One region of the Agrobacterium fabrum str. C58 genome, then DNA from elsewhere that is predicted to be linked to it. Evidence: riboswitches for the same ligand, from Rfam matches in the RefSeq annotation. Region 1 holds a riboswitch; the other holds the start of a gene.
What was found. Region 1 has a riboswitch for thiamine pyrophosphate ahead of thiB (thiamine ABC transporter substrate binding subunit). Riboswitches for the same ligand answer to the same signal wherever they lie in the genome.
Positions count from the first base shown of each region.

Region 2: linked by a shared signal. The riboswitch ahead of thiC (phosphomethylpyrimidine synthase ThiC) and the one ahead of thiB (thiamine ABC transporter substrate binding subunit) in region 1 are both predicted to bind thiamine pyrophosphate.

Region 1 covers NC_003062.2:2,699,260-2,703,128, forward strand. The annotation lists gene thiB (thiamine ABC transporter substrate binding subunit) at 1-933, opposite strand, end outside; TPP riboswitch at 971-1,081, opposite strand; gene ATU_RS13220 (VOC family protein) at 1,127-1,519, opposite strand; gene ATU_RS13225 (ABC-F family ATP-binding cassette domain-containing protein) at 1,617-3,443, opposite strand; gene ATU_RS13230 (thiamine diphosphokinase) at 3,448-3,869, opposite strand, start outside.
Region 2 covers NC_003062.2:2,538,961-2,542,829, reverse strand. The annotation lists gene ATU_RS12520 (acyl-CoA dehydrogenase family protein) at 1-459, opposite strand, end outside; gene ATU_RS12515 (acyl carrier protein) at 459-710, opposite strand; TPP riboswitch at 893-1,004, shown strand; gene thiC (phosphomethylpyrimidine synthase ThiC) at 1,100-2,923, shown strand; partial or broken gene thiO (glycine oxidase ThiO) at 2,925-3,869, shown strand, end outside.

The DNA of each region.
Region 1 (3,869 bases):
GGTCTTCTGCGGCACGACGAGTTTGGAAAATGCCTCGGGCAAGGGCGCCGACGTTGCCGCAACCGGCATCATCCAGTTGTTTTCGGGAATGGCATCCTGAAAACCTGATGTCAGTGTGAAAGCGAGAAACTGCTTTGCCAGCTCCTTGTGCGGTGCGTTTTTGAGAAGGCCGGACACTTCGATCTGGATGTAATGCCCTTCCGAAAAGGCCGCAGCCTGATAACGGTCCGACTTTTCGGCGACCATGTGATAGGCCGGCGAGGTGGTGTAGGAGAGCACCATCGGCACCTCTCCCTTGGTGAACAGGCCATAGGATTCCGACCAGCCGGGCGTGACGGTGAGAATGCGCTTCCTGAGCTTTGCCCAAGCCTCCGGCGCCTTGTCGCCATAAACTGACTTTACCCACAAAAGCAGGCCAAGCCCAGGTGTGGAGGTACGCGGGTCCTGAATGGCGATCTTCTGCGCGGAGTCGCCTTCCACCAGTTCTTTAAGGCTCGCCGGCGGGTTTTTCACCGCCTGCGTGTCATAGATCACAGCGAAATGCCCATAATCATAGGGTACGAAAACATCGTCCTTGTAACCGCCCGGCACCTTGGCCGCCGATGCATCGATGCCACTGGCGTCAAAAAGGCCGGTCTGTTTGGCTTCCGCGACAAGATTGGTGTCGAGCCCGACCACGACGTCCGCCTTGGAACCGCTGCCCTCAAGTTTCAGACGATTGAGCAGCGCCACGCCATCCGCGACACCGACAAAATTGACCGTGCAGACGCAAACCTTCTCGAAGGCTTCCTTCACCTTGGGGCCGGGGCCCCATTCGGAAACGAAGCTTTCATAGGTGTAGACGGTCAGTTCCGGCTTGTCCTGCGCCGCGGCTAAACCGGGCAGAAACAGCGAGGCGGCAATGACGGAATTCAGGAAAAGACGACGGCGCACGGGTATCTCCTCAAAAGACGAGAAGGAGTAGCCGCTTGCCTTTAAGCCGTCTAATCCCTCCGCCGGTATGAACCGGATCAGGTTCTTCGGGTTGGCAAGCCTCTCAGCCTTCTGCACAAAAGCACAGAAGACACCCCGTTAGATCAAGATGATGGTTTAGTCCCGTCGTCGGTGATTGGCAAGATGGGCGAGATCAACCCTGTCCCGTCATATGCACCAGCTCCCAGACGTGACCGTCGGGATCCTGAAAGCTGCCGGCATACATAAAGCCATGGTCCTGAACCGGTTTCCAGCTGCTACCGCCGGAGGCAAGCGCGGTTGCGATCATCTCGTCGATCTCCTCCCGGCTTCCAGCGGAAAGGCAGGTCAGAACCTCGGTGCTCTGTTTGGCATCGGCGATATCGCCATTAATGAAATCCCGAAACCGGTCCTCCTGAAGAAGCATCACGAAAATGTTCTCCTCCACGATCATGCAGAGCGTGCGGTCGTCGGAATATTCCGGATTGAAACTGAAACCGAGGGCCGTGAAGAAGCTTTTCGACACCTCGATATTCTTGACCGGCAGATTGACAAAAATCATGCGCATTTTCAGATCTCCTCCAAACGAGCGGGGTCATAGAACGGTAATTCCGCTTGCCTGTCAAAGGCCGACGAAGGACTGCTCGAACGGAGAGTGCCTGGCTTCAGCTCTCAAGTTCCTCGCGCAGCATCTCCAGTTCCAGCCATTCCTCTTCCATGGTTTCCAACTTTTCGCGCAGCTTTTCCATTTCCTGCGCCAGCTTGTTGAAGGTCGCCTGATCCTTGGCAAAGAGTTGCGGGTCAGCCATGCGCTGTTCGCGTTTTGCGATCTCTTCCTGGGTCTTTTCCATTTCCTTCGGGAGGTTTTCGAGAGCGAATTTCTGCTTGAAGGAAAGTTTGCCCTTGGCCTTCGCTGGCTCCTGCGACGGCGAGGCTGAGGATACGGCCTTGGCCTTTTCCTGCCTTTCGGCCTTGCGTTTTTCGTCCGCCGCACCCTTGCGCTGTGCCATCATGTCCGAATAGCCGCCCGCATATTCGATCCAGCGCCCATCCGGTTGATCGGGATTGGCGGGTGCGATGGTGGAGGTGACGGTGCGGTCGAGAAAATCACGGTCGTGGCTGACGAGAATGACCGTGCCGGAAAAACCGGCAACGATCTCCTGCAACAGATCGAGCGTTTCAATATCGAGATCGTTTGTCGGTTCGTCGAGGATCAGAAGATTGGTCGGCCGGGCCAGAATGCGCGCCAGGATAAGACGGGCGCGCTCCCCGCCGGAGAGATTGCGGATGGGCGTGCGCGCCTGCTCCGGCTGGAACAGGAAGTCCTTCATATAGCCAGTGACATGCTTCACTTCGCCATTGACGAGGAGATTGTCACCACGCCCGTCGGTCAGATAATGCGCGAGCGTTTCGTTGGGATTGAGATCCTCGCGCTTCTGGTCGAGCGTGGCGATCTCCAGATTGGTGCCGAGCTTCACCGTGCCGCTATCGGGCTCAAGCTCGCCCGTCAGCATCTTCAGAAGCGTCGTCTTGCCCGCACCGTTCGGCCCGACGAGGCCGATGCAATCTCCACGATGAACCCTGAGCGAGAACGGCGCCACGATCACCCGCTCGCCATAAGCCTTGCTGATGGCATCCGCCTCGATCACCAGCTTGCCGGATTCCCGCCCTTCCGTGACGGTCGCCTGCACGGAACCCTGCGGCCCCTTGTGGCCGCGATAGTCCGCACGCATGGCCTGAAGCTCGCCGACGCGGCGCATGTTGCGCTTGCGCCTTGCGGTCACGCCATAGCGCATCCAGTGTTCTTCACGCTCGATGGCCTTGCCGAGCTTGTGCTGTTCCAGTTCTTCCTCTTCCAGCACCTTGTCGCGCCATTCCTCGAAATGGGCAAAGCCGCGATTGAGACGGCGCGACTGGCCGCGATCGAGCCACACCGTGGAGGTCGAGACCTTTTCGAGAAAACGCCGGTCGTGCGAGATCAGCACCAGCGCACTGCGCGTCTGTTGCAACTCACCTTCCAGCCATTCGATGGTGGGCAGGTCCAGATGGTTGGTCGGCTCATCCAGCATCAGAATATCAGGTTCCGGCGCCATGACGCGGGCAAGCGCTACACGGCGCGCTTCGCCGCCTGAAAGGCTTTCCGGATTTTCCTGCCCGGTAAGACCCAGATGCTCAAGAAGATAGGTCACGCGATAGGGATCGTCGCCCGGCCCGAGCCCCGCTTCCGCATAAGCCTGAACGGTGGCGTAACCGGCAAAATCCGGCGCCTGTTCCAGATAACGAATGGTGGCGGCGGGATGCCGGAAAACCTCGCCCGACTGCGCCTCGACCAGGCCGGCGGCAATCTTCATCAGCGTGGATTTGCCCGAGCCATTGCGCCCCACAAGGCAGATGCGGTCACCGGGCTCTACCTGGAGGTTGGCACCGTCGAGCAGCGGGGTCACGCCGAAGGTCAGCTTGATATCGTCGAGTTTCAGAATTGGGGGTGCCAAGGCGTCAGGCTCCGGTCAGGTCATAGGGGCGGGCGAGCACGATGGCCTTGCCGCTTTTCAGCGAGAAATGCACAGGGCCGCCATTCGCGACATTGGAAATAGTGCGGGAGGACCCGAAAGCAAGCGCGAAATCATTGAGCGGATAACGCACATTACCGATATCGAGCCCCTCAAGGGCGGTAAACCCGGCAACCGAGAACAACGATCCAGCCGGCAGATCAATGGCGAGCGAACCGGCAAGCAGGGGCCTCGCCTCTTCTTCACCGGAGGTCAGCGTCACCTCGAAACCACGCTCCGCAAGCGCCACGGCATAAAGAAGGTGCTGAAGCGCATGGTCGCTTCGCGCGCCACCAAGCGCGCCAACCAGCAGCAACGAATGCGCGCCGCGCAAAAGTGCTTCGGACACCGCGATCTCACCATCCGTCA
Region 2 (3,869 bases), 160 kb from region 1:
GGCATCCTTTTCCAGCCGACAGCTGTCTCCTTCGACCTCGATCGCGCAGATAGAGTTGCGCAGATTGCCGCCAATGCCGCCTTCGGTGGTCGCGGAGCCGAGCAGTAGCTGTTCGCCGGCAACGCGGCGCATAAAACCCGGATGCCAGGTGCTGTCGACCCCATGTTCCACCAGGCTGGACAGCTTGATGTGGTGCATGGCGAAAATCATTGCGGTTGCCGAACAGGCCTGGCCGAGCCGGGCGCAGATATCGGCGATCTCTTGAATGGAGGCGCCTTCGCCGCCGAGTGAGGAGGGCACCTGAATGCCGAGGAGACGTTCGCGGCGCAAGGCATCGACGGCTTCCTGCGGGAAGCGGCCGGTGACATCCACGTCATCCGCATGCTTTGCGGCAATGGTCGCGACACGGCCCGCGCGCGCGGACAGCGTTTCATCCTGCGGCGCTACGGTCACGTTCATCAGGCAGCCTCTTTACCATCCAGAATGAGCTTAACGGTGTCTTCAATGGCCTTGATGCTGGCGAAAGACTTGCGGTTCAACAGGTTATCGGGGAATTCGATATCGAATGCTTCTTCGATACCCAACATCAGTTGTACGGATGCGAAGGAAGAGAGGCCTGCCGCATAAAGATCTGCTTCATCTGCAATCGTATCGACGGGGGTGGGAAGCTGGCCGAATTTTGCCAGTATTTCACGAATAGTCGCATTCATTCCGACGTATCTCCAATGAAATCAACATTAGGAAGGTTTGTGCTTATCGTTATGCCGCAAACGATAATATTCACCTAAACCGTTAGGTTAATTACAACTAACGGCAGCATGCGTCATTCCCGCACCTTTGCCAAGCGTTGATGAGCGGCCTTGACAAAAGGCGGGCAGTGTCTTTTGCTGTGGCCATTCACCAGGGGTGTCCCGTCAAGGGGCTGAGATTCTGCTTTCATGCGCAGTGACCCGTTGAACCTGATCCAGTTCATACTGGCGTAGGGACGGTGCAAAGACCTGATGTCGGGCAGGCGCATGGCGCCGTGAGTCGGCACTTCGGTATTTTCCATCATTCCGGCTCGAACTGGGTCTCCACAGTCAAACTTTGGAGCCTCAAGATGAATATCGTTGCCAAGACCATCCCGCTTGTCGTCACCACCGGGCCGCATGCCGCTTCCACGAAAATCCATAAACCGGGAATTTTGCATCCGCATATTCGCGTGCCGATGCGCGAGATCGCGGTGCACCCAACGGCGGGCGAACCGCCGGTGACGGTGTATGATTCCTCCGGTCCCTATACCGATCCCAGCCATCCCGTCCTGATCGAAAACGGTCTTCCGCGCCTGCGTCATGACTGGGTCGTGGCGCGCGGTGATGTCGAGGCTTATGAGGGACGGCACGTCAAGCCGGAGGATAACGGCTTTGCAACCGGCGAACGCCTGACGCCGGAGTTTTCCGTGCGCCACCAGCCGCTGAAAGCGACGGCGGGCAAAGCGGTGACGCAGCTTGCCTATGCGCGGGCCGGCATCATCACGCCGGAAATGGAATTCATCGCCATCCGCGAAAATCTCGGGCGCGAGGCCGCAAAGGAAAAGCCTACGCGGGACGGCGAGAGTTTCGGCGCGCATATCCCTGATTATGTCACGGCGGAATTCGTGCGTCAGGAAGTGGCATCGGGTCGCGCCATCATTCCCGCCAATATCAACCATCCCGAACTTGAGCCGATGATCATCGGCCGCAATTTTCTGGTGAAGATCAACGCCAATATCGGCAATTCCGCCGTTACCTCCTCCATGGCGGAAGAGGTGGAGAAGATGGTCTGGGCCATCCGCTGGGGTGCGGATACCGTCATGGACCTCTCCACCGGCCGTAACATCCACAATATCCGCGAATGGATCATTCGCAATTCACCGGTGCCGATCGGCACGGTGCCGCTTTATCAGGCGCTGGAGAAGGTCAACGGCATTGCCGAAGACCTCAACTGGGAGGTGTTTCGCGATACGCTGATCGAGCAGGCGGAGCAGGGCGTCGATTATTTTACCATCCATGCCGGGGTGCGGCTGCATTACATCCCGCTCACCGTCAACCGCGTCACCGGCATCGTCTCGCGCGGCGGTTCGATCATGGCCAAGTGGTGTCTGCATCACCACAAGGAAAGTTTCCTCTATGAGCACTTCGAGGAGATTTGCGACATCTGCCGCGCTTATGACGTCTCTTTCTCGCTGGGTGACGGCCTGCGTCCCGGCTCGATTGCCGACGCCAATGATGCGGCGCAGTTTGCCGAGCTGGAGACGCTGGGCGAGCTGACGCAGATCGCCTGGGCCAGGGATTGCCAGGTGATGATCGAAGGCCCCGGCCATGTGCCGATGCACAAGATCAAGGAAAACATGGACAAACAGCTGAAGACCTGCGGCGAGGCGCCTTTCTATACGCTTGGGCCGCTCACGACAGATATCGCGCCCGGTTACGACCACATCACCTCAGGCATCGGGGCGGCGATGATCGGCTGGTTCGGCACGGCCATGCTCTGCTATGTCACGCCGAAGGAACATCTCGGTCTGCCTGACCGCAACGACGTGAAGGTCGGTGTCATCACCTACAAGATCGCCGCCCACGCCGCCGATCTTGCCAAAGGCCATCCGGCCGCGCAGGTACGGGACGATGCGCTGTCGCGCGCGAGGTTCGAGTTCCGCTGGGAAGACCAGTTCAACCTGTCGCTCGACCCGGATACCGCGCGTTCCTTCCATGATGAGACCCTGCCGAAAGAGGCTCACAAGGTTGCGCATTTCTGCTCCATGTGCGGGCCGAAATTCTGCTCGATGCGGATTTCCCACGATATCCGTGCCGAGGCGCAGAAGGAGGGACTGGAAGCCATGGCCGCCCGCTTCAAGGAGGGTGGTGAGCTTTATATGCCGCTGCCGACGCCCGCGAGCGCTGAATAAAATGCGTGTTCTCGTCAAGGGAACGGGGGTCGCCGGTTTGACGGCGGCCTTCGAACTGGTACGGAGTGGCGTCACCGTGGAGGTTTCGGAGTGCCATGCCAAACCGTCCCGCGGCGCGTCCTTTTTTGCAGGCGGCATGCTGGCGCCCTGGTGTGAGCGTGAAAGCGCGGAAGAGGCGGTTCTGACACTCGGCCAGGCGGCGCTTGACTGGTGGGATGAAGCGACGCCCGACCTTGTGGTCCGCAACGGCACGCTGGTGGTCGCGCCCGCCCGTGACAAAGCGGAGCTTTTGCGTTTCGCATCGCGGACCAGCGGCTATCGCTGGGTGGACGAGGCCGAAATCGCCGATCTGGAGCCCGATCTTGCAGGCCGCTTCCGGTCCGGGCTTTATTTTCCGGATGAGGGGCATCTCGATCCGCGCCTTGCGCTTGCATCGCTGTATCAACGGCTTTGCAGCATGGGTGTGCGGTTTCATATGGGTGTACCCGTGGATGAACGGCCGTTCGACCGGGTGGTGGATTGCACCGGGCCTGCGGCAGTGGGCAAGATTCCCCGCCTTCGTGGTGTGCGGGGAGAGATGCTCTATCTCGCCACGTCGGAGGTTTCTCTCTCCCGTCCCGTCCGGCTGCTGCATCCGCGCATTCCGCTCTACGTCGTGCCGCGCGAGCCCGGCCGTTTCATGGTGGGCGCGACGATGATCGAGACGGAGGACGCGGGGGCAATTTCCGCCCGTTCGATGATGGAATTCCTCAATGCCGCCTATGCCGTGCACCCGGCCTTCGCGGAAGCGGAGATCATCGAGACCGGCACGGGCGTGCGTCCCGCCTATCCCGATAATCTGCCCGACGTCACCGAGGACGGGCGGACGATCTTCATCAACGGCGCGTACCGGCATGGCTTTCTGCTCTCGCCGGCGATGGCGCGAAAGGCGGCCGGCATCGCCTGC